2 regions of the Pseudobacteroides sp. genome follow, and region 1 is predicted to be linked to the other one. Evidence: riboswitches for the same ligand, from Rfam matches in the RefSeq annotation. Region 1 holds a riboswitch; the other holds the start of a gene.

What was found. Region 1 has a riboswitch for glycine ahead of VIO64_RS04805 (3-phosphoglycerate dehydrogenase family protein). Riboswitches for the same ligand answer to the same signal wherever they lie in the genome.
Region 2: it holds a riboswitch for glycine, as region 1 does, so the genes downstream of both, glyA (serine hydroxymethyltransferase) here and VIO64_RS04805 (3-phosphoglycerate dehydrogenase family protein) in region 1, are expected to answer to the same signal.

Annotation. Positions count from the first base shown of each region.
Region 1 covers NZ_DATCTU010000032.1:52,787-68,428, forward strand. The annotation lists gene VIO64_RS04795 (UvrD-helicase domain-containing protein) at 1-1,059, shown strand, start outside; gene VIO64_RS04800 (cohesin domain-containing protein) at 2,216-5,701, shown strand; glycine riboswitch at 5,934-6,054, shown strand; glycine riboswitch at 6,058-6,134, shown strand; gene VIO64_RS04805 (3-phosphoglycerate dehydrogenase family protein) at 6,255-7,421, shown strand; gene VIO64_RS04810 (A24 family peptidase) at 7,612-8,415, shown strand; gene VIO64_RS04815 (YifB family Mg chelatase-like AAA ATPase) at 8,523-10,058, shown strand; gene VIO64_RS04820 (substrate-binding domain-containing protein) at 10,081-12,162, shown strand; gene VIO64_RS04825 (sensor histidine kinase) at 12,258-13,454, shown strand; gene VIO64_RS04830 (DUF2161 family putative PD-(D/E)XK-type phosphodiesterase) at 13,540-14,265, shown strand; gene dprA (DNA-processing protein DprA) at 14,459-15,568, shown strand; gene topA (type I DNA topoisomerase) at 15,593-15,642, shown strand, end outside.
Region 2 covers NZ_DATCTU010000045.1:93,959-109,600, reverse strand. The annotation lists gene VIO64_RS08335 (superoxide dismutase) at 1-230, opposite strand, end outside; gene VIO64_RS08330 (VanW family protein) at 446-1,357, shown strand; gene VIO64_RS08325 (PilZ domain-containing protein) at 1,359-2,090, opposite strand; gene VIO64_RS08320 (3D domain-containing protein) at 2,514-3,719, shown strand; gene VIO64_RS08315 (peptidylprolyl isomerase) at 4,096-5,145, shown strand; gene VIO64_RS08310 (histidinol-phosphatase HisJ family protein) at 5,231-6,037, shown strand; gene mnmA (tRNA 2-thiouridine(34) synthase MnmA) at 6,055-7,134, opposite strand; gene nifU (Fe-S cluster assembly scaffold protein NifU) at 7,163-7,621, opposite strand; gene nifS (cysteine desulfurase NifS) at 7,614-8,804, opposite strand; gene VIO64_RS08290 (Rrf2 family transcriptional regulator) at 8,892-9,341, opposite strand; gene VIO64_RS08285 (hypothetical protein) at 9,456-9,632, opposite strand; gene VIO64_RS08280 (replication-associated recombination protein A) at 9,634-10,992, opposite strand; gene glyA (serine hydroxymethyltransferase) at 11,094-12,329, opposite strand; glycine riboswitch at 12,447-12,528, opposite strand; glycine riboswitch at 12,532-12,641, opposite strand; gene VIO64_RS08270 (YbjQ family protein) at 12,824-13,147, shown strand; gene VIO64_RS08265 (hypothetical protein) at 13,247-14,170, opposite strand; gene VIO64_RS08260 (copper amine oxidase N-terminal domain-containing protein) at 14,654-15,187, opposite strand; gene VIO64_RS08255 (hypothetical protein) at 15,294-15,642, opposite strand, start outside.

The sequences.
Region 1 (15,642 bases):
GAGAGGACCCAGCCTGTTGAACTTAGAAGTGAGATGTTAGAACTTATAGGTGATAAAATAGTAAAACTCATAAGGGAAGAGGGTTACCTTCCTTCGGATATAACAATTCTATCAACGTATGCAGACCCAGTTACTGAGTTTGTTATCGGAAGAATATTGGAAGCTAACGGTCTGACTTTAAACAATCACTCAAGAAAAAACAGAATAATAGATAACCCCTTTTCTCAGGCACTTATTACATTGGCTTTACTTTGTCATCCCTCATTCAATCTTCCCCCTAACAGGGATAATGTGAGAGCTTTAATAAGGCTGATATTAAAGATTGACCCAATAAGAAGCTCTATTCTAGCAGATGAGATTTGCAGGCAAAAGCCCTTTGCAAAGTTTCCTGATATTGAGTTTCCAGGTCTAGTAGAGAGAATAGGATACTATAATATAGAAAAATATGAATATATAAGAAATTGGATTGATGAATACAGGGAGCTAGAAAATAAGCTGCCGATAGATGCCTTTCTGCAGAAGGTTTTTCTTGAAATACTTGTATCCCATGATTTGTCCGATAATGATGTATTACAGGCAAAAAATCTCATAGATAGTGCTCAAACATTTGTCGAAATAGTATCGAGGTTTAAGAATATCAGTGTGGACAAGGGTTTTTTAGAAATGGTAAGAAGCGGGATTAAAGCTTCAGAGAGTATTTTTGAATTGGAGGAGAAATTGCAAGGCAATTCGGTTGTATTAACTACTCCTGTATCCTATCTATCATGCTCAATGACTTCTAAGGTTATTATATTAAGCAGTTTGAGCAGCAAAAATTGGACGCCTAGAAGCATTAAGGAATTAACTAATGTTCATGTTCTTTCTAAAACATGGGATGACAAATCTATATACACAGAAGAACTTGAGGAAAAAAATCAGAAGGAATATCTTGCTATGATCATGAGATCTGTACTTAAAAGATGCAAAGATAAAGTTATAACATTCGAATCCATTCTTTCAGCTAATGGATTTGAAAATGATGGTATTTTGGGGGAATATTTTGATGAAATTCTGGGATAGTTTATAATTTGTTTGAAATTCATAAGTCTTATCAAAAAATCAAAAAATAAATCATAAAAAAAACCGTGCAAATTGATTATAATAGATTATAGAGATTAGATATATATTTAGTTGATTCGTAATAATATTATTTTTTACATAGGGAAGCAATTGAGATATCGCTTGATTTCTTCCTTTTTGTTGTCCGTTTTTTCTTTAATTTTATATAAGGTGGTTAAGGAAGTAATATTAAACGAGTTACATACACTAATATATTTTAACGAGATCGGTTGTTACTGGGTTCTTCGTTGTATGTTTCATTGATTTACTTTTGCATTTATACGAGAAACAATGTTCGAGGGTTTAATTAATTTAGAGATATTAGTCTAGCTATGCATGAATTGATTGTTTTACTGCAGCGTTATTGTTTTTCGAACTTTGAAAAATTCATATGAGCATATAAATAGCTTTTATATAAAGTAATGCTGAATAATATTTAAGCTGTTAAGATTAACTATACACTAATAAATGATTTTTTTACTACTGATTATACAAAATTAAACATACTCTTTATTCGAACCAATAACACACTTCATTCTTGAAAGATATAAGTATTCTCAACTCCAAGCAGATATTAGATCTATTGGGTTATAATATTTATATTACCTATTGCTGATTTGATCCTGATTTATAACAATTTTCACATCTAGTACGAAATCCATACTTTACAATTTTTTAATAATTGATTATTGACTAAAAATTAATTCTTCAGGAATAAATAAACTGGTCTTTATTTAATAGATCAAATAATGATTGATATTATTTGAAAAAGGCAAATTAGAAAGATCGTTGATTAAATATAATTTTTCTGAAGATATTTGCGGTTTTGTTTTATAATGCGTACAAAAACCGCAAATTAATTTTTATTACTATTTTGAGAGGAGTGATATATCAACTTAACAAAAGCCAATACATTCTGTTGAGACTCCAAAAAGTTATATTAATAACAGAATACGGAAAGGATAGAGCATACAAATAGCCGCATATTTGCGACTGAGAATTAACAGAGAGAAAGACTAAGGGGTTTTACTTATCTTATCTAAGGGGTAAACTAGAAAAGTGCTTAAAGTTTCGTTTTATAAATAAGTACGGAACAAAATAAAGGGGGTTTATCTAAGTGAAAAAGAATAAAATATTTGCACTTGTTCTAATGATGGTTATGTTAGTTTCTAATTTGTTTCCAATTGTATCGTTTGCGGCCTCAGCAGTCAATGTAGTTATAGGCACAGCCGCAGGAGGTCAGGGTGATTCCGTAACTATACCTGTAAGTTTTCAAGGTATAACAGCCGGAATCAATAATTGCGATTTTAGATTGTCATTTGACAGCAATGCGATGGAGCTTGAAGAAGTTACACCTGGAATAATCGTGCCTAATGCTGTTGTAAATTTTTCTTCATATTGTGGTAAATCCGGAGTTGTTTCATTTTTATTCAGTGATTCAACACAAGGGTTATTACCGATTACCATCAACGGTCCTTTTGCCAATTTGAAATTTAAGATTAAGGATAACGCAGTAAGCGGAAATTATACTGTAAAAATGGATTCCGTAGGATCATTTTCAGACACAAGAGGCGGAAAGATCAATCCAGACTTCGCATCAGGTGCTTTGAATGTTAAGGGGGATGTAAAACAAACGCCTACACCTACAGCAGTTGTTACAGATGGCTTAAAGATATCGGTTGAATCAGCCGAGGCCGTTGCAGGTCAATCTGTTACAGTACCCATCAGTTTTAAAAATGTTCCAATTAGTGGAATAAATAACTGCGATTTTAGATTACAGTTCAACAGTGATGTTTTTGAAATGGAAAGCATTATTCCAGGTTCAATTATATACAATTCCTCAACAAATTTCTATTCTTATGCAAAGAGTAACGGAACAGTATCTTTCTTGTTTGCAGATGCTACACAAGGTTCAAATCAGATAAAGAATGACGGTTTGTTTGCAAGTGTAAAGCTAAAGGTAAAGGATAGTGCAGCTGCAGGGGATTACATGTTGGTATCCTCAAAAGTTGGGGCAATATCAAGCATTAGTCCATCTGAAGCATACAAGATGACACCGGTTGACGCATTTATAGATGGAGGTACTATTAAAGTATCTGCATCAAAAATTACACCAACACCGGCTACACCGACTCCTGTTGTTACAAATGCAAAGGTAAGCATTCAAATAGGAGACACAAATGGTGAGCCTGGAAATGAAATTTATATTCCAATAATATTTGAGAATATTCCTGAAACAGGAATTAACAATTGTGACTTCAAGGTTTCCTATGATAGCAACGTTTTACAAATAAAAGATGTTGAGGCTGGAGCTATAATTCCTTCTGCATTAACTGATTTTTCTGCCAATTACAGCAAGGCAGGACAGATATCAATCTTATACAGCGATGCTACTCAAGGGTCTAACCCGATTGTAACTAAGGGAATGTTTGCAAAAATCAAGGCAGTAATAAAAAGTACTGCAATAGCGGGTACATACGACATAAAAATCAGCAGTGTGGGTGCATGTTCAACAAAAAACATGCAATCTGTAAAAGTAACATCAACTAATGGTAATGTTACCATTGCTTCAATCAAGCCAAGTGCTACAATTACACCTACTCCTACACCTATAGTTTCTGAAAACAAGATTGATGTGACTGTAGGCAGCCAGCAGGGTGACGCTGGAAGTGTTGTAACTGTTCCGGTAAACTTCAGTGACGTACCTGCAAATGGGGTAAATAACTGTGACTTCAGACTTTCTTTTGACAGCAGTGTAATGGATATTGTTGAAGTAAAGGCTGGAGATATTATACCAAGTCCTCTGACTGACTTTGTTGTTAACAAGAGTGCAGGAATCATATCATTCCTGTACAGTGATGCAACTCAGGGTTTAAATCCTATAGTTAAAGATGGTGTTTTTGCAAATATCACCGTAAAAATTAAGGAAAATGCACCAGCAGGTAAATATCAGATCAAGTTTATCAAAGTGGGTTCTTTCTCCAGTAAGAATATGGTTGCTATAAAAGCCAGTACAAAAGATGGTGAATTAATTGTTAATAAGGCACAGAGTACACCAACAGCTACACCTACTGAAACCCCGGCAACACCTGTAAGTACTCCTACAAATGCTGCTGCATTAAAAGTAAAGGTTGATATTGGAAATGTTACAGTTGAAGGGCAGGAAGCCATAGTGCCTGTAAGCTTCACTAATGTACCTGAACAAGGTATAAATAATTGTGACTTTAGATTATCATTTGACAGCAGTGCATTAAGTATTACTAGTGTAACCCCAGGTGATATAGTAACTCTTCCAAGTGTTAACTTTACTTCAAACAGCAATAATGGAATTGTTGCATTCCTCTATAGTGATGTTACACAAGGTCAAAGTCCAATAATAAAAGACGGTGTCTTTGCAAATATCAAGTTTAAAGTTTTAAATCCTGATGTAACAGGAAATTACCAAATAACATTAAGTAGTATTGGTGCTTTCTCAAGTAAAAACATGGTTCGTGTTGAGCCTGTATTTACAAACGGAAAGGTGACTGTAATTGCTGTAAAGGCAACAGCAACTGCTACACCTACATATACTCCTACACCAACATCTACCTTCACACCGACACCAACAAGTACGCCAAAGCCAACAAGTACACCAAAGCCAACAAGTACACCAAAGCCAACAAGTACTCCAACGCCAACAAATACTCCAACACCAACAGTTACACCAACTGCTACTCCTACTAATCCGGCATTGAAAGTGAATGTAGAAATAGGCAATGGAAAAGGTAAGCCAGGTGATGTAATAGAGATTCCTGTTAACTTTAATGGTGTGCCTGCAAACGGTATAAACAACTGTGATTTCAAATTGATGTTCAATAAGGATGCACTTGAAATTATGAGCATAACAGCAGGATCAATAGTTCAGCTTCCTGTAGCCAATTTCTCATCCAATATTGATTCACAGGGGTATATATCATTCCTTTTCAGTGATGCAACTCAAGGCTCATTACAGATAGTTTCTGATGGAGTGTTTGCTGTAATAAAGGCTAAAATAAAGGATAATGCTACATCTGGGGATTGCAAGCTAAGCCTCAATCGTGTAGGGTCATTCTCAGCATTCTCAAACGGCAAAATATCCCAGATATTGCCATCCTTCGCAGAAGGAAAAGTAACTATTGCAGCAGCTGATCCTACGCCGACTCCAACTCCTGTCGCTGATGGATTAAGAGTTATTGTAGAGGACTTCAACGGTAAAGCAGGCAGCACTGTAACAGTACCGGTTAAATTCGAAGGGCTTACTGAAGAAGGATTAAATAACTGTGACTTTAGACTTTCTTACGATACTAGTGTTATGGAAGTAGTAAGTGTTGATGCTGGTTTAATTGCAACTTTACCAATAGTTAATTTTGTCGGTTATTTCGGAACTCCTGGTGCTATCTCATTCCTGTTTAACGATGCTACACAAGGATCCATGCCTATAAAGGAAAATGGGGTATTTGCCAACATAACATTAAAATTGAAAGCTGATGTCTCATCTGATTCCGACAGCTTAAAGATTTCTAAGATGGGATCATTCTCTGACCCAAGCCGTAAATCAATTAAGGCATCTGCAATTGTTGAATAACTAAATACTGAATATAAATAAAGTGTTATCTTAGTGAATTGACTTCACATAGCAATTTGGAGAAATTATCTTTAAACTGCTATGTGAAGTTTTTTAAATATTTAGGAAATTGTGTCGTATTCTACACCATAATTTTTTACGACAACATTAAGGTTGACTATAGGTAAAATTTGTTGACAACAATGGTATAGATTATTATAATTAAAGTTAATTGAATATTTAATATTATCGGATGATGGTTGAGGGAGAGTAACTGTTTGTTTTATTAATTATATTTAAGGGTTAAAGAGTTAATAACACATTCCGTTCACCGAAGGAGTCATACTCTCAGGTATAGAGACTTCAGCCGGACGAACCTCTGGAGAGACCAATATATGGCGCCGAAGGGGCAAGTTCCTGTTAAGGAAATAATCTCTCAGGCAAAAGGACAGAGCTAATTCACATTATTTATGTGTATTATTGTGTTTATCACAGGGGTCACTCTATTAGAGTTTGACTCCTTTATATTTGCATAAATTTTACTTAGTAAACAAACAAAAAGGGAGGGGCTTTTATGTTTAATATAAAAATGCTCAACGGTATTTCTGAAAAAGGATTGGAATTGCTGCCGGTGGATCATTACAAATTATCAAATGATGCAGAAAATCCGGATGCTATATTGGTTAGGAGTGCCAATATGCTAGAAATGGAGTTCGGACCCAACCTCAAGGCTATTGCAAGGGCAGGAGCAGGAGTAAACAATATTCCTATCGACAAGTGTACGCAAAAGGGAATAGTTGTTTTCAATACCCCAGGTGCGAATGCCAATGGAGTAAAGGAGCTTGTATTAGCATCATTATTTCTGTCATCCAGACGCATTTGCCAGGGAATTAACTGGGCTCAATCACTTAAAGGCAAGGGAGATGAGGTTCCTAAGTTGGTGGAAAAGGGCAAATCCCAATTTGATGGCCCTGAAATTAAGGGAAAAAGAATTGGCGTTATAGGTCTTGGAGCAATAGGCGTTATGGTTGCAAATGATGCTGTTTCATTGGGTATGGAAGTTATAGGATATGACCCTTTTATTTCGGTTAATGCGGCATGGGGGCTTTCAAGCAGTGTAATTAGAGCAACCAGCCTTGATCAGATTATGTCTACATGTGATTACATTACTGTACATGTTCCGCTTGGGTCTGAAACAAAAGGAATGTTCAATAAAGACAAGTTTGCTATAATGAAAAAGGGAGCAAGGGTAATAAATCTATCAAGAGGAGGTCTTGTTGTTAATAAAGACATGCTTGAGGCTCTGGAAAATGAAACTGTAGCATGCTATGTGACCGACTTCCCTGAAGATGAATTGATTGGAAATGATAAAGTCATTACTATACCTCATCTTGGAGCTTCAACACCTGAGTCGGAAGAAAACTGTGCTGTTATGGCTGTTAATCAGGTTAAGGACTATCTTGAAAGGGGTACAATCAAGAATTCAGTTAACTTCCCGGATTGTGATATGGTGAGATCAGGAAGCACAAGAATATTAACCGCACACGAAAATGTTCCTAACATGGTAGGACAGGTTACAACTATACTTGCTAACAATAAATTAAATATTGCAGACATGCTTACTCATCATAAAAACAATATTGGGTTTAATATGATTGACGTAGACGGAAAAGTAAATGAACAGATATATCAAGCTGTCAAGAGTATTCCTGGGATTAAGATGGTTAGAATTATTGAGTAATAAAGGCAGAAAGTTTGCAGGCCTTCTTTGAAGCAGCCTGCAAACTTTTTTGTATTTTAAGAAATTGTTGTCTATGTTATACCACTCTAAGGAATTATAGTTTACTATGACTTGAAAAGTAATCATTAATCCAATATAATAAAAATTGTATGATAGCACCGCCAATTAACAAACAGGAAGAGGGCTGCAAATGGCAATCGTATTATTATCAATTTTTAGTTTGTTCCTTGGAGTATTATTAAATATAATTGCATCAAGAATTCCTAAAGTAGTGGAAAATGACATTGAAGACGTTACATGGGCTTGGCCTTTTTGTAGATCATGCAGCACAAAGCTCAAACCGCTTCAAATGCTTTTCCCAATAAACCTCTTTTTACATCACGGAAGATGCGGCAAATGTGAAAGTAAAATATTTGGCAGACCCATTCAGATTACTCTGTTTGCCCTTGTTGTTTGTGTACTCTTGTATCTAAAGTTTGATTTTACAATACAGTTTTTTGCATTTCTTTATCTGATGTCAGTATTGATAGCAGTGTTTTTTATTGACATGGACTACTATATTATTCCTGACGATTTGTTGTTTGCAGGTCTGGGGGGTGCACTTCTGGTATTTGTCTATAATCTTTTTTATGAGTTTCCGATTTATATGGATAGAGCCTGGTGGAATCCTGTACTTGGGGGGGCCTCAGTTTCTCTTGTGCTTTTATTAATAGGAATAGTTGGCCTATTTATTTACAAGACAGAGGCAATGGGATTGGGAGATGTAAAGCTTTTCATACCAATTGGGATTTTCCTTGGCTGGCGGATGGTAATAGTGTCATTTATACTTTCAGCAATCATTGGCTCACTAATATCAATTGTGATGATGATAATCAGGCGTAAGAAGCTTAGAGAAGCTATACCATTTGGACCAGCTATCGTATTGGGTACTCTTGCCACCATCCTTTATGGTACTGATATATTAAATTGGTATTTACAGTTTAATAATTATTAAACAATCTTAAATTTTATCCGATAATAAATAAGTTAATATATGTTTTTATTATTTAAGTTTTACTGGCAGTTTATCATCCACCCAATTAATGAGGAGGCTGATCCCTTATGATTTCCAGAATTAAAAGCTGTGGATTGGTTGGCATTGATGGATATGTTGTGGAAATAGAAACTGATATAAGTAGCGGAATTCCCTCCTTTGATATTGTAGGGCTTGGTGATGCTGCTGTTCGGGAGTCAAAAGAACGAGTCAGGGCTGCCATAAAAAATTCAGGGATGGAATTTCCTGTGAGAAGGATTACTGTAAACCTATCCCCGGCAAGTATAAGAAAGGAAGGATCCCATTTTGATTTAGGCATCGCCTTGGGTATATTATCAGCCACAGAGCAGATAAATACAAGTGAAATACATAAATATATGTTTATAGGTGAGTTGTCACTAGACGGTCAAATAAGACCTGTTAATGGTGTTTTGCCTATGGCTGTGCGGGCAAGGGATGAAGGGATTGAAAACATAATACTATCAGTGGATAATGCTGAGGAAGCAGCAGTTGTCAAAGGGGTTAATGTTCTTCCGGCAGTGAATATTATCAATGTAATAAGGCACTTGAATAAAGATATGGAAATTAATCCCTACACTATAGATATCGATAGACTTTTTTGCAAAAACACCGAGGATGAACTTGATTTTTCTGATGTTAAGGGTCAGGAAAATGTTAAAAGAGCTTTGGAAGTGGCTGCGTCAGGTGGTCACAACTGTTTACTTATCGGAAGCCCAGGTTCTGGGAAAACTATGATTGCCAGAAGAATCCCTTCAATATTACCGTCCATGACATTTGAGGAAGCCCTTGAAGTTACTAAAATTCATAGTATAGCGGGAACTCTTCCTGCAAAGACACCACTTATGACTAGAAGACCTTTCAGATCTCCACATCATACAATATCACGCTATAGCCTTATAGGCGGAGGAAATGTCCCCAGACCTGGGGAAATCAGCCTTGCCCACTACGGAGTTTTGTTTTTGGATGAGGTACCGGAGTATGGCAAAGAAGCACTTGAGGTTATGAGACAGCCTTTGGAGGATGGTTATGTGACCATATCAAGATTGAGCGGAAGTATTTCATATCCTTCAAAAACAATGCTTGTTTGCTGTGGTAATCCGTGCAGATGCGGTAATTTACTGGATGAAAGCAAGGAATGTTGCTGTTCACCAAAGCAAGTACAGCAATATCTTGGAAAGATTTCAAGTCCCCTTATGGACAGAATTGATTTGCACATAGAAGTAGCTGGGGTACAATATGCAGACCTGGACAGTACCCAATCCGGGGAAAAATCCCATGTAATTAGAGATAGGGTAAATAAGACTAGAAAAATACAGGTTGAAAGATATAAAGGTCTTGGAATATTTTCCAATTCCCAACTGACTTCCTCCCTGATAAGCAAATACTGCAAACTGGATAATGAAGGAAAGGCACTTTTGAAAAACGCCTTTGAGCGATTGGGGCTAAGTGCAAGGGCACATAACAGAATATTAAAGGTAGCCCGCACAATTGCCGATATGGATGAGAGTGTTGATATCAAGCTACAGCATCTGGCTGAGGCAATTCAATATAGAAGTCTGGACAGAAAAGTCTGGGGAAGATAGAATTCTGAAAGGGAGATTATTTATGGGAAGAAGACCGAATATTGGTTTCTTTGTAAATGAAATTGATGGAGATTTTCAGACGCTTTTCTGGACGTCAATAAGAAAAGCGGCAGAGAAGCTGGATGTCAATCTGATCACTTATGAGGGAAGGATTCTATTTAATACTGATAATATAAGCGGAGAGCATAACATAGTTTACAAGCTTGCTGATGCTGCAAGACTTGATGGCCTTATAATAGCAACAGGGACTTTGATAAATAAGGTTTCAATGGACTGCTTTATTGACTATATCAAAGAGTTCCAAGGTATTCCAAAGGTCTCTATATATGAAAATATTCCGGGTGTACCCAGCATACTTGTGGATAACAAAAAAGGCATGAAAAGCTTAGTGGATCATTTGGTAAATTATCATAAATTTAGAAAGATCGGGTTTTTGAAGGGGCCTTTAAGTAATGATGAAGCCAATGTAAGGTTTAGTGCATACATAAGCGTTTTGGAAGAAAACAAGATCGAGGTTGACGATAAGATAATTTTTAGCGGTAACTTCCAGTCGGAGACCGGCTGGGAAACAGCAGAATATATAATAAAAAATAATATAAAAATTGATGCCCTTGTATGTGCCAATGATGAAATGGCAATTGGAGCCATTAAATATTTCAGAAGCATGAACCTTGATTATAAAGATAATTTTGTGGTATGCGGTTTTGATAATGCTCACAATTCGGCAATAATAACACCTTCACTGACCACTGTAAGTCAGCCTATGGACATGATATCCGAAAAGGCTATTGAGCTGCTTATTGAGGAGATTAACGGTACAGAAGTATCTGATGTGATAAAGCTTCCTACCTCCATGGTAGTAAGAGAATCCTGTGGATGTAGTTCAAATACCAATAGATCTTCTACCTTTTCGGATTTTTATATAAGGGCAATATCTAATTTTAAGATCCATGAAAATTTACAAACCTATAGCCTTGAAACACTTTATGATCTCTTAACAACAGCGTTAAAAAAGTTAAACATCAAAAGCTGTTTTATTATTAAATACCAGGAAGGACCCATAAATCTTAATAGCACTATACCGGATTTTTCAGAGCTTATGTATGCTTATTATGATAACGAAAGACAAGTATTACAGGACATGTTGTTTAAAACAAAGATGCTGGTGCCTGATAACTTTATACCTAATAACAGGCAGTTTACATATCTTGTAAAGCCATTGTTTTTTAATAGTGAACATTTTGGTTTTGTTTGTTTTGAGGTTGACAGTGATGATGTTATAAATTTTGAACTTTTAAGGGGACAGATAAGCAATACATTAAAAGGTGCACTTATGCTTTTAGAAAAGGAACGAATGAGTGAACAATTAAGTGAGCAGGAAAGAATGTCAACTTTAGGTCAGTTATTAATCAGCATAGCCAATAATATAAAATCACATATAATGACAATTGCAGGCTCAACCGTTGCACTGGATTCTCTGGTAGAAGAATATGAAAAGTCAATTGATGACAAATCCGTAACAATGGAAGATCATCACGATATAGCTAAAGATATGGGTTCGTGGATAGAAAGAATTGATTCTACTTTAAGGTATATGACTAATGTTTTGGATCAGATCAATGACCAGTACGCCAAGTTTACAACAAAAAATATGGACAGCTTTAGCATTAGCGACCTTATTGAAGGTATTAAGAATCATATAAGAAAGTCTGAAATTCTGAGTACTCAGAAAATTAATATAAAAATAGAAACGAATCCTGAATTGAGAATAGCAGGAGAAGTTATAAACTTGCTTCAGGTAATTGACAATATATTGATTAATGCAGCTCACGCCAATAAAGAGAATGATTCGGACATGATTGAAATAAGATTTGAGCAGTTAAAAGGCTGCATTCTTATTTCTGTTAAAGATTATGGAACTGGAATACCTGAGGGAATAAGGTCATCAATTTTTAAAAAGATGGTTACTACAAGAGGCAAAAACGCTACAGGTATCGGGCTTATGCTTTCATACTCTACAATAAAAGGAAGATTTGGCGGTGACTTATACTTTAACATAGATGATACAGCGGGAACAACGTTTTATATTAAGCTCTTTTTATAGAGCTTTTGATCAAGTCTAGGCACCATCAAAAAATAACTTCCGATATAAATTTATTAATCATGCCTCAGGAAATAACAAATAAGGAGTGACAGGATTTGAATACTTCTAGCATAATAAAAGTACTTATTCATAGCAATGATACATCTTTTTTGCCAGAGGAAAAAGAGCTTCTGCAAATGCATGAGGTAGATTTGCACTTTTTTAGCGACAAGCTGGATATGCAGGATGCATTAAAATCCGGTAATATAGATATGGTGATCCTAAGTACAAATAATCCTGATCATTCGGAAATGTCAATGATTGAGTCAATAAGGAATATAAGTTCTACAGTAGAAATAATTTTGTTGGTCGAAAGCGATGAATTATTCCCAAGTTTGGATATGTTTACGGCATACGATATACACAGCTGCTATATAAAATCAAGTTTAAAAAATAATTTGCTGATAGAAGTCCTTTCTGCAAAGAAATCATGCATGCAAAAAAGACAAATATGTGCCTTGCTAGAGGAGCAGCAGTCAATTAAAGTTAAGATGAAGGAAATACATGAAACCCTTATTGATAATGAGAGATTGTATTTCATAGGAAGAATAACAGGTAGTATATCTCATAATATGAAAACTCCGCTAATGTGTATCGGCACTTCCATCCAGACTCTTAGGGAACTTATAAATGAATACAACCTTTCTATTGGAGATCCTGCAGTTACAAATGAAGACCATAAAGAAATAGCAAAAGATATGGAATCCTATGCTACAAATATTCAGGAATACTATTTTTATCTTCGGGATTTGGTCCAAACCTTAAAGGATCAAACCGTCTCAAGGTCAATATCACCATACAATTCTTTTACAGCAGCCGATTTGATAAAGAGGCTTGGTATTATTATAAAAGATGAGCTGAAAATACATAAGTGCGTATTAAATCCTCAGTATAACATAAGTGATAATGCTTTATTTAAGGGAAGGCTTATAAGTCTTATTCAAGTTATAAACAACCTTATTATTAATTCCGCTCAGGCATATAAGGATGGGGGCATAATTGATCTGATGATAGATAAACAAGGGGATGAGATAAAAATACTAATAAAAGACTACGCTGGGGGAATTTCGGAGAATATAAAGGATAAACTGTTTAAGGAAATGGTCAGCACAAAGGGGAAAGACGGTACAGGACTCGGTATATACAGTTCATATCAGATTATAAAAACCGAGTTCAAAGGAGACATTAAGTTTGAATCCCATGAGGGTAAAGGAACCGCATTTACAATTTCCATTCCAAATGTAAATAATTAGTCGAGTTTATATAGTTGAAAATTAAGGCCAGTTATTCTATAATTTCTGTTGTAAATAAAATCATAGAATAATGAGGCCTGTTTTTATGGGAAAAGATTTTTTGGAAATTGATTTGTATAAACCTATACATGATTTGTTTGTGAAGGAAGGCTATGAGGTAAGGAGCGAGGCCCATTACTGTGATATATGTGCAACCAAGGATGAACAGCTGACAATAATTGAACTCAAGAGAAACTTAAGTGTTGAATTGCTAGCACAGGCAGTAAAGAGGCAAAAGCTTGGTGATTTTGTTTATATTGCTGTTCCCAAGCCAAAAAAGCTTATAGGTACATCCAAATGGAAAGATATATGCAATCTCATTAAAAGGCTTGAGTTAGGATTGATTCTTGTTTCATTAGAAGGCAAAAACCTTGTGGAAATTCCTATTTCACCAAAGCCCTTCGATTTTCAGGCGAGCAGACAAAAAAGTAAAGATAAAAGATTGAAGCTTGTTGAAGAGCTTAAGGGTAGAACTATGGAGCTGAATGTTGGCGGCAGCAGAGGAAAAAAACTTGTAACAGCTTATAAGGAAAACTCGCTTCATATAGCATGCTGCCTTAATATGTTCGGTCCAATGACAGCAAAAAAAATTACTCAATATGGAACAGACCCAAATAAAACGTGGAGTATTTTAAATAGAAACTTCTACGGTTGGTTCTATAAACATGAAAAAAGTGTTTATGGGCTCAGTGATGCGGGTAAAAGAGCACTTGATGAATACCCCGAACTGGCAGAGCATTATAAGAACAAAATACTTTATAATGATCAATAATTATATATCAGTTTTTAAATATTATAAGCATTTAAATAGTAATTAATATTTATCCAAATTTTTACGATATATATCTGTGGAACAATATAAAAAAATAAAACACTTAGTATTATAGTCATAAAGTTATTGTTATTTGTGTTTTGTATGGTATAATAGCCTAGTGATTGCATACTTCAATAAAAGAGGTATAAATATGGAAGATGAACTTATATATTGGGTTTGGTTAAATTCAATACCAGGATTAGGCAGCGTTAAATGCGGCCAGCTCCTCAAGTTTTTTGAGCATCCAAAGAATATATGGTGTGCTTCCGAGGCAGAATTAAATAAGGCATCCTTTCTGAATCGTCAAGGGATTAATTCCTTAATGAATGGAAAATACAGAGAAGATGCAATGAAACATTTAAAAGTAGCAAAAGAGCAGAAAATAAATATAATTACTATTAGAGATGAAAACTATCCATATTATTTGAAAAATATATATGATCCGCCGATAATTTTATTTGTAAGAGGGAATATACTAAAAAATGAAAAATGCATTGCAATAGTGGGGGCAAGAAGAGCAACCTCCTATGGGCAAAAGATGGCGGAGACCTTGTCTTATGCTTTAGCTGGTATTGGTTTGACGGTGGTTAGCGGCATGGCAAGAGGCATAGATACTAATGCACATAAGGGAGCAGTACAAACGGGAAGGACAATTGGAGTTTTAGGGTGTGGGACAGATATTGCATATCCACCTGAAAACAGAGGGCTTATTTCGGAAGTGGCCAAAAATGGTGCGGTTATATCCGAATACCCTCCCGGCACACCTCCACTTCCTTCTAACTTCCCTGCAAGGAACAGGATTATCAGCGGAATGGCTATCGGAGTAGTGGTTATAGAAGCAGGTGAAAGAAGCGGCTCCTTAATCACAGCAGAGTTTGCACTAGAACAAGGCAGGGAAGTTTTTGCAGTTCCCGGAAATATAAACAGCATAAATAGCAAAGGTACAAATAGATTGATTAAAGACGGAGCAAAAATTGTTACAAGCGTAGAAGATATATTGGAAGAATTAATTAACTATGGTATAACTGACAACGTTAGGAGTATCAAAAATGACAAGACTTTTGATGAAGCCTTGTTTAAAGGGCTTAGCAGCGATGAAAGAAGACTGGTTGAATGCCTTAAGCTTGAGCCCTTGCACATAGATGAACTTACAAGAAAGAGCGGGTTTAGTGTTAAGGTTGTAGGTTCTCTGCTTGTAATGCTGGAATTAAAAGGGGTAATAGAGCAAATACCCGGTAAAGTTTTTAAGATAAAAGATTAAAAAAGCAGATTACGGAGGATTATGATGGCTGGTAATTTAGTAATTGTTGAGTCGCCTGCAAAAGCTAAAACTAT
Region 2 (15,642 bases), on a different contig from region 1:
CCTGCATTATTTCTAACTGCCCAATATACATCTTGTGGAAGTGAATCGAGGGATGTCAATAGTTCCTTAAGGGTCCTTTCCTGATATTCCGGATATTTCTCCAAGGCAGCATTCAAATTATTGACATATGCAGCATGGTGTTTTGTGTGGTGTATTGTCATGGTTTGTGAATCTATATAAGGTTCTAAAGCATCATATGAATATGGTAATTCAGGTAAAGTATGTTTCATAATTGTATCCTCCTTCTCCTACGGACATGTCATGATGATTAATAAAACGTAGGATTATATCACTTTTAATATAATAAAGTTTATACTTATATATATCCTTTAAATTAATGTCTAATCAAAATCCTGCTTATATTTTTTTGCAAATTACAAACACTATATTTATAGATTAATCACTTTTAATCTGCAAATAAAACACAAGCCGGGTGGTTATTAATTTGAAAAAAAACATTTTATTTATTGTTAAGATTTTTAGTATTTTTGTTGTAGTAGGATTTTGTTTTTTAAACATAGGGAACTTGTCATACACAAATGAGGAAATTGAAAAAACTGAGGATATAATAGTATCTCAAAACAACAATTCCCCTCTGGCATCAGGCCCAGAAACAAATCTTCCCTGGGATTTTGAGTTAGAATTTATAAAATCCAAGGAACTTAATAATACCCCCATTTTAATGGGTGCATACAGAACAGTACTGAAGGACCCGCTGCCGGGTGAGGAATTCAATGTTCACCTGGCAGCTAGAATGCTCTGCGGTACGGTTTTACAGCCTGGACAGATATTTTCTCAAAACGGAACCATAGGTCCTTATACTGAAGAAAGAGGATTTCAGAAGGGCCCCACCTATATAGGCTCCAAACTCACGACTACCATAGGCGGCGGAGTTTGCAAGATTGCCTCGACCCTTTATAATGTTTGTGTGTTAAGTAACCTTAAGATTGTAGAAAGACATAACCACAGCATGCCAGTGCCATATGTTCCCTATGGCCAGGATGCAACAGTATCTTATGGGAATAAGGATTTAAAATTCAAAAACGATTCAGACAGCAACGTGATGATTTGGGCACAGGGAATTGATAATATACTGTATATAGGCTTTTACGGAACAAAAGAGCCGCCCTCTATCAGCTGGTGCCATGAGGTATTGAAAAAAACACCGGCACAAAGGGTGTATAAGGTAAACCCCTCAATGCCTAAAGGGTATGAAAAAGTATTGATTGATGGAATGGATGGTGCCGTTATCAAGTCATCCCTTGTTATCGAACAGGAGGATGGAACAGTAACAAATAAAGAAATGGGTATAAGCAATTATTCACCCTTCCCCTGTATTATAGAAAAAGGTCCGTGATTTAATCACAGACCTTTATTCTTTCACCATTCACTAGATATTTGACCAACTTGGATCCCGTTTCGCTTTCCAGTTTTCTTATAAGAGACTCTAGAATCTTGCTATTTTCATCGTCAATGTATTTAATTTTGATACCAACCTCATTGGATAGTTCCCTATTTATTATTCTGACTATCTCAGCATCAAATTTAATGTTTTGGCCAAAACCTGCATTTAAGTTAAGATTCAGAGAATATCTGTTGCTAATTCCTTCAAGATTTTTCTTAGGAATAATGCCATATAATCCTCCAAGGCTTAAATCCTTTACATACAGCTTTATATCATTTTTAATGATGCAATTATCTTCACTTATAACCGATACTTTTGAACACATGTCAACATTATACCGCTTGGTTTCCCGTTTATTATCAAACCTAGTAAATTTATCAACAAACACCCGTAAATATGCAGGATATACAATGCTGATATTATTTATACTGCTCTCTATCAAATATTCACAGTCAATATTTTTAATCCTGCAGCAAATGGGATCACCCAACTGAATACTATAACTTTTAAATTCTTTTGGATAAGCAATATAAAGATATTTCCCATCTGTCTCCTGTACAAGACTTAAAACCGGTTCCGGAAAAATCTCATGCTTAATACTCACAACTGTGCCAGGTCTGAAAGGAAGGTCATCTTCCTTTTTTTTAAACAGTTTACTCATTCTAATATTAAAACTGCTATACATAAAGCCCCCCATTGACAACACTATGTCAATTTCAAGTTCAATCCCCAAAAATATCCCTTGAATTCTCTAATTAATCTTTAATAATTATAATTTTAGCAAAGAGTACTGATACGGTCAATAAGCTTTCTTTGTTCAGTTTTGTCCGATTTGTACAGTATTTTTTCATTATGGCCTTAAAAAATAATTCCAAGGAAAAAAATACTTTAAAAACTGGTAAATATGTTTTATAATATTTATTATATTTAAAATTTTTACAAAAGAAAACATATCCAAAAATTAAGTTTAGTCATGGTCAAAAATAACTTCCGCTATAAATTTCGCTCATATGTTGACTTAACTCGTCAACACCCGCTCAAAAACGGAAGTAATTTTTCATTCATGCCCTAATATTATTCCAACACTTAGTATTATGGAGGTTTTCGAGTGAATAAGGAATTTAGCAGTACTCATAGCAATAATAATTCAAATGCAGCCGACAGTAAAAGCACCAAATATTTATCCAGATTTATAAGCAATGAAAACATATCAAATTTAAGTTGTCCCGACGTCCTGGAGGATATACTAAAGAGTGCAGAAGAAGAAATATCGACTTCAAGTATCCTTGATAATTTTCTAAGCCGCTTGAATAATTCTACTTCTTCAATTTTAGATTATATCCATAAGCTAAAAAAGGCTGGCATTACTGTCAAAAAGAAGTGCTTCAATACAGTATCCGAAGCTACTTCCTATCTTAAAAGCATAGATCACAGGGGATTGATACCCTCTAAAATTAATTTTGGGAAGCTATCGGACTTATCTCGAAGAATATATAAAGAGGATATTGATCCGACAGTTTTACTATTGTTTGTAAAAAAACACAAATTTATTATACCTGTGCCAGTTTTTATTGTTATTGGCTCTATTGTGATATTCAATAATATTGCAACAACTACAGGTTCAGATGCAATATATACTGCTGCAGATTGCAAATCGGTTGTTTCAGTCAACTTGGATAATGAGATTGGGCCGCTGACTGAAAATAAAAAGCCTGTATTTGACAATCAAATTATGTCAGATTATAATTTTTACAGCTATTATGATATATATTCTACAAACAATGCTAAAAATAAGGTAATTGATAAAAATGCCCTGAATAACATTTTATCCTCTGAAAATAAAAAGAAAGCTGCTGACTCAAGTACTAAAACAAATAAAAACGCTGCATCAAAAGCACCAAAGAGTATTATTTCAAGGTCTGCCGAGCAAAGGGAGGATACGAGTGACATCATAAAAAGCAGCAGTACAAAAATGCAAATGGTGGCCACCGCATATGATTTATCTGTTAAAAGCTGCGGCAAAAGTCCTTCCCACCCTGCTTATGGGATTACCAAAACGGGAACGAGAGCTACAATAGGTAGAACCATTGCTGTTGACCCGAGTATTATTCCTTTAAGAAGCAAGGTATATATATCATTCCCTGAAGCTTATAAAAATTTAAACGGGATTTATATTGCAGAAGATACAGGAAGTAAAATAAAAGGAAATAAAATTGATATCTTCTTTGGGGAAGACAGCCCTGGAGATCGCACAGTTAACAGCCTTGCTAGGAAATTCGGCGTTCAGGTTGTTAATGTATATGTATTGGATTAATATGCTCTAAGGCAGAGCTAATTTTAAATATTATATAAAAAGTTATCTTTTTCTATTTCTAATTATTATTTTTTCGTTTATAATGTAACTATATTAAAAGTGTTAAGCATTTATCATTTTTAATATACAAAAAGTGTAATTAATCTTACATTTGTCGAAGCGTATGGTCTGTAAGGATTTACGACAGACAAATGTAAAGGTTGATCACTTTTATTATGTCAGGAATAAATAAAATATAGTTTTCATCATTTGTAAGCTTACAGATATTTAAAGCTTATTATTGTACAAGCTTGCAATTTCGAAATAATATTTTAATCATTCAACTGACAATATTGTGTCTATCATAGATATATAAATTTAAAAACGGGGGTAATTTATGAAGTCATCAAGAGTTTTTCTGGTTTTAATGAGTTTACTGATTGTTTTCAATCTTGCAGCATGCTCTTCAAAACTTTCTGATTCTGTTGCAGATGTTGGAAACGAAAAGGTTACATCAACTGAGTACAAGTTCTTTCTTGGACTGGTAAAGATGGATATGGAAGGTACAGGCGGTGTTGCAGATAAGGATGCAGTAGCAAAGAAGGCGTTCTGGGATGGTAAGGAAGGAAATGAACCACGTAAGACGATAGCAAAAAATAAGGCTATTGACAAGCTTCATGAGTTAAAGATACTTTTAATAAATGCAAAGAAAGAAAAGTATAAATTGGAAGAAGCTGACTTGACCCAAATAAAAGCAACTGTTGACGAGCTTATTCAGTCGGAAGGTGCCGGCAAGAGAGAGGATGCTGACAAGAAGGTAAAGGAAAAGTTCAGTGTATCCATCGATGAATACGAGGCAATTTATAAGGACTACTATCTTGCATATAACAAATATGCTGGTGATATAGTCAAAGGTATGAACGTCACTGATGAACAAATAAAGGCTCGCTATGGTAAGGACGAGCCTAAATATAACACTGAAATGAGAACAGTTAAACATGTGCTTGTCATGACTAAGGATCAAGCCACAAATCAGCCGCTTCCAGCCGATAAGCTTAAAGAAAAAGAAAAGCTTGCAAATGATATTTTGAGCAAGGCAAAAGCAGGTGAAGACTTTGATGCTCTGGTCAAGCAGTATTCGGAAGACCCGGGCTCAAAGGATAAGAACGGACAATATTCCTTTGGAAAGAATCAAATGGTTCAAGAGTTTGAAGACTTTGCGTTTAACCCCAGTGTAAAAGAAGGCGACATAGGAATGGTTAAAAGCATACATGGATACCATATTATTAAGTTTATCAAATCTGGTACCTACTTCGAAAATGAAAAGGAAAATATTAGAGCAACCCTTCAGTCAGAGAGCATAAAGGCCAAGATTGATAAGTGGAAAACCGAAAAGGAATACAGCCTTACAAAAGATCAGGCTGCCATAGATAATGTTCAAATCTAAATAACACGTTACCAAAATGGAACTACAAAACGTAGTTCCATTTTTTGATAAACTGTTTTTAGTCTTGCATAGAAAGGATTTGCTTATGAAAATGTTTGATTCACACGTTCACAGTTCATTTTCCGGTGACAGCGAAACGGATACAAATATTGCCTGCGTCACAGCTATTGACAAAGGCTTGGCAGGTATTGCCTTCACAGATCATCTTGACATAGATTATCCGAACTTCGACATCAAATTCCTAATTGATTTCGATGAGTACTCAAAGACTATGGATGGCCTTAAATCCTCATTCTCTTCCCGTTTAAAGGTGCTAAAAGGTATTGAGGTAGGCTTGCAGCCTCATGTAATTGATGCTACAGGTGAAGTGGTAAAAAAATACGACTTTGATTTTGTTATCGCTTCAATACATGTTATAGGAGGGATTGATCCTTATTACGGAGAATACTTTAGGTGCAATCCTGACAAAAAGACTGCATTTAACAGGTATCTCTCTGAAATTCTCAATGGACTGAACAACTTTGACGATTTTGACGTTATAGGGCATATCGGCTATATAAGGAGATACTGCAATTATGACGACAAATCTCTAAAATATGATGATTATAGCGACATATTGGACAGCATTTTAAAGGGAGTTATTGAAAAAGGCAAGGGAATTGAAATCAATACCTCCGGCTACCGCACATTAGGAACACCTATCCCCGACCTGGATATAATTAAAAGATATAGAGAGCTTGGAGGGGAAATTATCACAACAGGCTCTGATGCACATACACCTGAGCATATCGCTTGGAATTTCGCTGAAATAAAAAAAGCCTTATCTGATATAGGCTTTAATTATATTGCACATTATGAAAATAGAAAACCTGTATTGGAAAAAATCACATAGCGATTTTTTCCAACTTTTTATTCAATAACTCCTCCGCCAACAACTGTATCCCCATCATAGAAAACAACCGATTGGCCCGGTGTAACAGCTCTTTGGGGAGTGTCAAACAAAACCTTGACCCGTCCGCCTTCTAAAGGGCTGATTACAGCAGGTGCTTCCTTTGCTGAATACCTGATTTTTGCACTTACCCTCATCTCACCGTCAAGGCCTTCTATGGAAATAAAGTTTAGGTCAAATGCTGTAAGCGAATCTCTGAAAACCTGATTTCCCTCACCTAATATAACCTGGTTTTTGTTAGTATCAATCCCCACAACAAACATGGGCTTTCCAAATGCTATACCAAGTCCCTTCCTTTGTCCTACAGTGTAGTGGACAATCCCTTTGTGCCTCCCTAAAACATTTCCGTCAATATCCACAAAGTTCCCTGGCTTGATTTTGGTACCGTTCTTCTCTTCTATAAATCTACCGTAATCATTGTCTTCAACAAAGCATATTTCCTGGCTGTCAGGCTTTGAGGCTACAGCAAGGCCTATTTCCTTTGCCATTTCCCTGACCTGATCCTTTGTGTATTCACCTATCGGCATCAAAGTATGAGCAAGTTGATCCTGCGTCATTGTATAGAGTGCATAGGTTTGATCCTTTGCACTTGTAGCTGATTTTTTAAGAAGGTATCTCTTTCTATCTGAGTCATATTCAATCCTGGCATAGTGACCTGTTGCTATATAGTCTATTCCCATAGATTTGGCTTTCCCCAGCATTTCTTCAAACTTTACATGCCTATTGCAGGCAATACATGGGTTTGGAGTCCTTCCGCTTATGTATTCGTTTACAAAGTAGTCAATAACCTTTTTTTCAAAAACACTTTTGAAGTTCATAACATAATATGGTATTCCAAGCTTGTTTGCTACCCATCTCGCATCATCCACCGCTGATAAAGAGCAACAGCCGCCCTCGCTCTTTTGCCTGTCCTCATCCATATCAGGCCAAATTTGCATGGTAACCCCTATTACATCATATCCTTTTTCCAAAAGACAAGCGGCTGCTACAGAACTGTCAACACCGCCGCTCATACCCAACATTACCTTTTTCTTATCCATTATAGCTTATGCTGCCTTTCCCATTATATCATTCGTCGTCTTCATCGTGCTCGTGGTGATCATGATGTATATCATCACAACGCCTTCCGCAAGCAGAAGCCGAATCACATTCATCCAATAATCCGTTTTTCCTCTTATAATCTTCAATAGCAGCCCTTATTGCTTCTTCTGCCAGATTTGAACAGTGCATCTTTGCAGGCGGAAGTCCATCCAACGCTTCAGCCACAGCCTTGTTTGTGATCTGAAGGGCTTCTTCAATAGTCTTTCCTACAACAAGCTCAGTAGACATACTACTGGTTGCAACAGCAGCACCGCACCCAAATGTCTTGAATTTAGCATCTACTATCACACCATTATCTATCTTAAGATACATTTTCATTATGTCTCCGCATTTAGCATTACCTACTTGACCAACTCCGTCAGCATCTTCAATCTCCCCTACATTTCTAGGGTTCATAAAATGATCCATAACTTTATCGCTATACATTTTTATTACCTCTCTTCACATTTTCATATAATGGTGACATTTCTCTCAATCTTTCAACAATAACAGGCAGTACTTCCAGCAGCTTATCAACATCTTCATTGGTGTTTTCCTCACCATAGGTAAGTCTCAATGACCCATGTGCTATTTCATGCGGTAAACCTATAGCTAATAGGACATGGGAAGGATCTAAAGATCCGGAAGTACATGCTGAACCGCTTGAAGCCGCAATGCCTTTCATATCAAGCATCAATAAGAGTGATTCCCCCTCAATAAATTCAAATGAAAAATTCACGTTTCCAGGTAATCTCTTTTCCCTGTGTCCGTTTAATTTTACAAAAGGTATTTTTTTCATTACCTCTTCTATGGTCCTATCCCTTAATGCCATAATCTTTTTATTGTATTCATCAAGATTGGCCGTTGCAAGCTCAATTGCCTTACCAAATCCGACGATACCCGGTATGTTTTCTGTACTGGCTCTTCTTCCTCTCTCCTGGGCACCCCCATGTATAAAGGAAACAAGCTTTACTCCCTTTCTTACATAGAGTGCACCTACTCCCTTTGGCCCATAGAACTTATGGGATGAAATTGACATGAGATCAATATTCATTTCCTTTACATTTACATGTATATTACCAATGGCCTGAACAGCATCAGTGTGGAAATATATTCCCTTTTCCCTTGCAATCTTCCCTATTTCTGCAATTGGCTGCACAGTTCCGATTTCGTTATTTGCAAACATTATTGTTATAAGTATGGTGTTTGGCCGTATCGCATCGGCAACCTGCTGGGGTGTCACAAGCCCGAACTCATCAACAGGCAGATATGTTACCTCAAAGCCGTCATTTTCGAGATACTGGCATGTATGAAGAACAGCATGATGTTCAATACTTGTCGTTATAATGTGGTTTCCCCTAGCTTTATTTGCATATGCTACGCCTTTGATAGCCCAATTGTCTGCTTCGGTCCCGGATCCCGTAAAAAATATCTCTCTTGCCTGGGCACCGATTGCATCAGCCACCTTTTCTCTTGACTCTTCTATCGCCTTTTTGCTCTCTCTTCCAATTGTATATATGGAAGAAGCATTGCCGAAGCTATTAGTAAAAAATGGAGTCATAGCTTCAACTACCTCAGGTTTAACATAAGTCGTTGCAGCATGATCCATATATATAAGTTTTTCTCCCATAGCATTTTCTCCTTAACCGTTATTGTTTATGTTTTCCCAAAATAATTATTTATTAAACATCATTAATAAAAAGTGATTAATCTCTTATCAGATAAAGTACATTATATCATCATTTTTATTAAGCCTGTGGTACTCATTGATAAGGTCCTGCAAAGATATGGAATCAACTACCTCATTTACCCCATTCATCATTTTTTCCCATATCATTTTTGTGACGCAGAAGCCATACCTGTCACAAGAAGATTCATTATCCCCACTGACACAGCTTACCGGTGCAAGAGAACCTTCTAATGCCCTTAATACAGATCCTACCGATATTTTGTCAGGTTTATCTGAAAGTATGTACCCCCCTTGTGCTCCCCTTATACTTTTTACAAGCCCTGCTTTCCGAAGGGATGCAAAAAGCTGCTCAAGATAGTTTTCTGATAATTCCTGTCTCTCCGCTATGCTTTTAAGAGAAATGTTTCCTTCAGAGCTATGGAGTGCAAGATCAAGCATGGCTTTAACACCATATCTCCCCTTTGTAGATAGCTTCATATTTTAACACCCTCCAATTCCAAGTATATTACTTGGATTTCTCGTAATTAGATTAGCACTTTGGATATAATTAGTCAATACATTTATAAAATTTTACGCCTCGCAGATAAGCGATCATTCTTCTCTATCTCTTTTTTTGCTGTTAAAATCTTTTCTTAAAAGAAACCAGTATGTCAGTGCAACAATTGCATATACAGTAAGACTTTGAACCATATATAGATGAATAAAGACTATATTGACCAATAATAGAACAAATCCAGCCAGCAAAAGCCATGCAACAACTCTTTTCATTTTATAGACCCTCCCTTTTATCCTTGTTTCTGTTTTTCCATCTGTCAAGCCATTCCTTTATTCTTGCCTCATATCCATTGGCTGTCGGTTCATAATAGACCGTACCCCTCATTTCCTTCGGCAGGTATTCCTGATCAACAATATTCCCCTGATAGTCATGTGCATACCTGTAGCCTTGACCATATCCCAAATCCTTCATTCCATTAGCAGGTGCATTCCTTAAGTGCATTGGAACCTCTCCTGTCCGCTTCGTAGAAACATCACTTAATGCTTTGCCGATAGCCTTGTAACTGGAATTGGACTTAGGGCTTGTAGCAACCATGACTGCCGCATGTGCCAGGATAATTCTGGCTTCCGGCATACCGATCATTCTCACCGCCTCTGCAGCAGCAACAGCTACTTGTAGTGCAGATGGATTTGCCATTCCAACATCCTCCGATGCACATATTATTATCCTCCTTGCCAAAAACACAGGATCTTCACCTGCATATATTGCCCTTGCTAGATAAAAAACTGCCGCATCAGGGTCACTGCCCCTCATTGATTTTATAAAAGCACTTATATTGTCATAATGACTTTCGCCTGATTTATCAAATGTAATATGCTTTTTTTGCACACACTCTTCAATTGTTGCCAAACTGATGTGAATTATACCGTTTTCATCAAGCTCAGATGTAAGCACAGCCAGCTCTATGGAATTTAGTGCTGTTCTTGCATCACCGTTGCTTATTTCTGCCAGATAATCAAGTGCATCATCATCCAATTTTACATCATAATTACCCAGTCCTCGATCTTTGTCCTTAAGTGCATTTTTTATTATGCTCTTCAGGCTCTCAACGCCAAGGGGCTTAAGCATAAAGACGGAGGATCTTGATATCAAAGCTTTATTTACTTCAAAGAACGGATTTTCAGTAGTTGCACCTATAAGCACAATCGTGCCGTTTTCCACATATGGCAGCAACGCGTCCTGCTGTGATTTATTGAATCTGTGAATCTCATCTACAAACAAAACAGTCTTTCCGTTAGGATTCAATATAGGGTTTTGGGTATCTGATGCAATCCGTTTAATATCTGCCACTCCCGAGGTTACCGCATTAAGTTTTTCAAACCTGGACTTTGTGGTAGATGCGATTATCCTTGCAAGAGAAGTTTTCCCAGTGCCAGGTGGCCCGTATAGTATGATTGAAGCTATTCTGTCTGCCTTGATCATTCTGTATAGAAGCCTTCCTTGCCCTACAATTTCTTCCTGTCCGAAAAATTCGTCTATAGTCCTCGGGCACATTCTGTATGCAAGGGGTTCCTTTTTATCTCTTGAATCTTCTCTTGTATTTTCTTTTGTATCATCTTTCGAGTTTTCCATTGATATATCCCCCCTCCTTCAATCGCCGAATTTCCCCAGACGTTAACAAGACTCAGGTACTCCTCCCTGAGTCTTGAAATACATTTCTATGGATATTTATTTTAATAAAGTGGATATTTGCCGCAAAGAGTGCCAACCCTCTGAACAACCTTCTCCCTGGAGTTGTCAAAATCAGTAAGTGTCATATGAATAAGTTCTGCAATCTCCTTCATATCCTCTTCCTTCATGCCCCTTGAAGTAACAGCAGGGGTACCTATTCTTATACCGCTTGTTATGAAAGGACTCTGTGTATCAAAGGGGATTCCGTTTTTATTAACTGTTATGAACACCTCATCAAGCATAAACTGAGCTTCTTTACCTGTAACATTTATATTTCTCAAATCCATCAGCATAAGGTGGTTGTCTGTTCCGCCTGAAACTATGTTAAGTCCTTTGTCCATGAGGCTCTGTGCAAGAACCTTTGCATTCTTAACTACCTGATTCTGATAAACTTTGAATTCATCTGTCATTGCCTCTTTAAAGCTAACAGCCTTCGCAGCAATCACATGCATCAGAGGTCCACCCTGAAGACCCGGAAAAACTGCCTTGTCTATCATTTTAGCATACTCTTCCTTACAAAGAATCATACCTCCACGAGGTCCCCTTAAAGTTTTGTGGGTAGTAGTTGTAACAAAATGTGAATAAGGAACAGGGTTTGGATGGATACCCGCAGCTATTAATCCTGCTATATGAGCCATATCCACCATCAGGTATGCTCCCACCTCGTCGGCAATTTCCCTAAAAGCCTTAAAATCCAACTCTCTAGGATATGCACTTGCACCTGCAACTATGAGCTTTGGATTGTTTTCTTTTGCAAGCTTCCTTAATTCCTCATAATCTATTCTAAAGTTGTCGTTTCTAACTCCATAAGGTACTATCTTATAGTACTTACCAGATATGTTTACAGGGCTTCCATGGCTTAAGTGGCCGCCGTGAGCAAGGTTCATACCTAATACTGTATCACCTGGCTCTAAAACTGCAAAAAACACCGCCATATTGGCCTGAGCGCCTGAGTGGGGCTGAACGTTTGCATGCTCTGCTCCGAATATTTGCTTAGCCCTTTCGATTGCCAGCCTCTCTACCTCATCTACAAATTCGCAGCCTCCGTAATATCTTTTTCCAGGATATCCCTCTGCATATTTATTTGTAAGCGGTGTACCCATAGCTTGCATAACTGCATTGCTAACAAAATTTTCAGATGCAATAAGCTCTATTTTGTTCCTTTGACGGCCAACTTCGTCTTTCATAGCCTTTGCAACTTCTGGATCAATTTTTAAAACTTCATCAATATTGTACATAAAAATCCTCCTAAGCATTTATAAATAAAATGTGATTAATCAAATGTATAGATTTTATAGACATTAAAAAAAGCCAAACCCACATGATTTGACCTCTGAAATCAATTATACACCTAACTCTGTCCTTTTGCCTGAGAGATTATTCCCACATCATCTGTGGCGAACTTGCCCCTTCGGCGCCTTGACGGTCTCTCCAGAGGTGCGTCCTGTTATAGTCTTTTTACCTGAAAGTGTAGCTTCTTCGGTGTGCCTTTATATATCACTTTTACCTAAAGCTTATATATTAAAAGGCATCTCTCCCATAACACTCATCCGCAATATTTTATTAATCTTTAACAAATTAATTATAATAACAAAAATAATTTATGTCAATTAAATGCCTAAATTTTTTTATGCCAATGTTGTAAAATCCTTTTAGAATGTAAAAATCAATTGATAATGGTACTCATATGATATAGAATAAGCCTAAACAAATTCAAATTAAGGAGGATTCAATGGATCGTCGTTATATAACAACAACTTTTTCATTTGATGACAAAAAAGTAGTATCTTACCTAGGCATTGTAAGGGGCATCACTGTTCGTTCGAGAAGTATAGTAGGAAACATAGGTGCAGGAATTCAAAGTATATTTGGAGGAAACATATCTCTCTATACTGAATTATGTGAAAGAGCCAGACAGGAAGCGTTTGAAATCATGGTACAGCATGCCGATCAGATTGGTGCAAATGCCATAATCGGAATGAGATATGACGCCAATGAGGTTTCACAAGGCATAACCGAAGTTTTATGCTATGGAACGGCTGTCAGAATAGAGTAGAGACCCTAATTCCCTATATATTGAGAAAGGGGCCTTAGGCCCCCCTTATACTCAACCATATCTAAATCGGCTTATTTTTATTATAGTGATTACTAAAGTCTACATATCCTTCACTGTGGAGAAATAAGTGTCAAAATCTTGTACCATTCCTCCAAACTGGATTAATACTTCTCTTAGCTGTGTATATTCCCATTTGGAAATTTTATGGGCATTTTTTTCTATATATCCCCTAATAGCAGGTAATGCTCTTCTATCTCCATATACACCCAAAGCATTTGCTTCGATGAATTTGTAGCTGCTTTCCTTAAAATATTTCTTTAATTGGTTGTAAACAGCATCAGATTTGTTTTTTGAACCTATTCTTGCCAGACTAATTAGCAGAAATCTATAAACCTGACCTTTTTTGTCACTGCTTTCAATCGCACTTACTACTCTTTCGATAGCAGGTTCTCCGATTGCCTGTATGGCATTCATAACTGCAGTCAATGTGTTTGCATCAGTCTTTTGATCTTCCATTTGTGATACTATCTTAAATAAAGGCTCTAATAATTTTGTGTCCCCAATTATTTCTGCGGTGTGCATTACAGCCTTTTGTCCAAATTTCATGCATTTTTGCTCATCCAATTCCAAAGAATTCAACATGGCTACCAAATCATCCAAAAGTTTATCCTGACTAGCCTTTATGTGTTTGGCCAGACCATTGGGGATTATGCCTGCGTTTTCAACTTCAAAAGCAACTACCAAATCTATCACATCAGATAAATTATTTAAAATTCCGAAATACTGGAGAGGTGTCATACCGCCGATTTCCTCATAGGCGATATTTTCCCAGGAGTTCATCACATCGTATGACTCAATAACAACATCGGAAACCATTTTTGTATATACTTCGTCATAAGTATTATTTCTAATTGAAGCTTCAAGATACTCCTTATTTTCGTCCTGAAACTTTTTTGCATGCTTCTTTAATTCACCAGACAAGCTTTCAGATATAAATTTGTGCTTTTCGTTAGTAACTATCATTCCAACACCTCATTAATAAAGTTTATATTCACTTGGTTTTAAAATCATTTTTAATTATAACATATATAACCCAAATGTGCTATTAAACTAATTCGTTCAAGTTAATATTGATTTTCAAAGGCTATGTCATTGTTAGAGGTATTTTTGTGTAAAAATAGGTTTAATAATTGTACGCATTGTTAATAAGTGATAATATTTATGTGGAAGATCAACTGGAAATATCAGTTTTAGTCCTGTAATTACATTAAAGCAGATTTTCCTCTATGTATTTGTTGACTTTTAGCTTATAATTCTCAAAGGTATATTCAGGTTGGAAGTCTTTCATAAACTATGCGTTCCAGTTCTACATCTTCAAGGTTTGTATAAATATAATTGCGTCCGTCTATGACTGCAAAACTAGTCCGTGTGCGTTACCCTTTGATATGTTTTTCGTTAGTACTATTTTGGGGTAACAATTTTATGCTTCTAACAATCTTCTCCATATCAGTGTAATCTCCAGTTGTACTGATCTGTACCTGATGCAGCTTCAGGATTAGTTGAGTATATCCATCCATCTGGAATATCTAAAGATATTCTATTGAAATTAGTAGTCTGAGTGCTTTCTTGCACTTGGGTATTATTATCAGTGATCTTTGCCGTCCTTGTTTCTCCGTTCCATGATACAATTGATCCAAGACTCTCAGAGATAAATCTTAGCGGAACCAATGTCCTATTCTGTATTATCTTGGCTGGTACATCAAGCTTTTTATGAATGCCGTTTATAGTTGCATCAGTACTATCTACTTTGATATTAACCGTTCGAGTACCTTTTACTCCTATTGCTGTTCTCGTATTCGCGTTCCAGGTAACAACAGCACCGAGAGCCTCAAAGATCGCTCTTACTGGTACAAGTGTCCTTCCATTCTCTATTACCGGAAACACATCAAATTTAACTATATTGTTATTAACTATTACTGTAATAGGATTAGCTGCTTCATGTACTATAGTAAGATTCAAAGTAAATATTACAGCAAACATTGCTGAAATTAACCTTTTTTTTCAAAATAAACATATTATCGCCCCACAATTTTATTATTTTTATTCTATCAGAATATAAAACATAATTGATTAGCACAAAAATATTTTACACACTGTTTTCATCCCTTAGTTGTGACTTCTCAACAATACTTATTTTGGGGTAGCTTTCCATAGTTTGATTGAAGTGCCTTGCTACAACCATTATATCTGTGATGTTTATTACTGAATTATTATCTACATCCATATCCGCCAAATAATTAGAATCGCCTTTAGAAGTATTAAAGGCTTTTGCAAGTTGAATTATATCGGCAATATTAATGCCTCCATCTTGGGATCCAACCAAATCCCCTACCCACAACTCAATTGGCGATTCAGGCAGAGATATAGAAATATTGTTATTATCTATAATAACATCCTCTATCTTCCTCTTTAAATAGTTATCCTTACTTATCTCA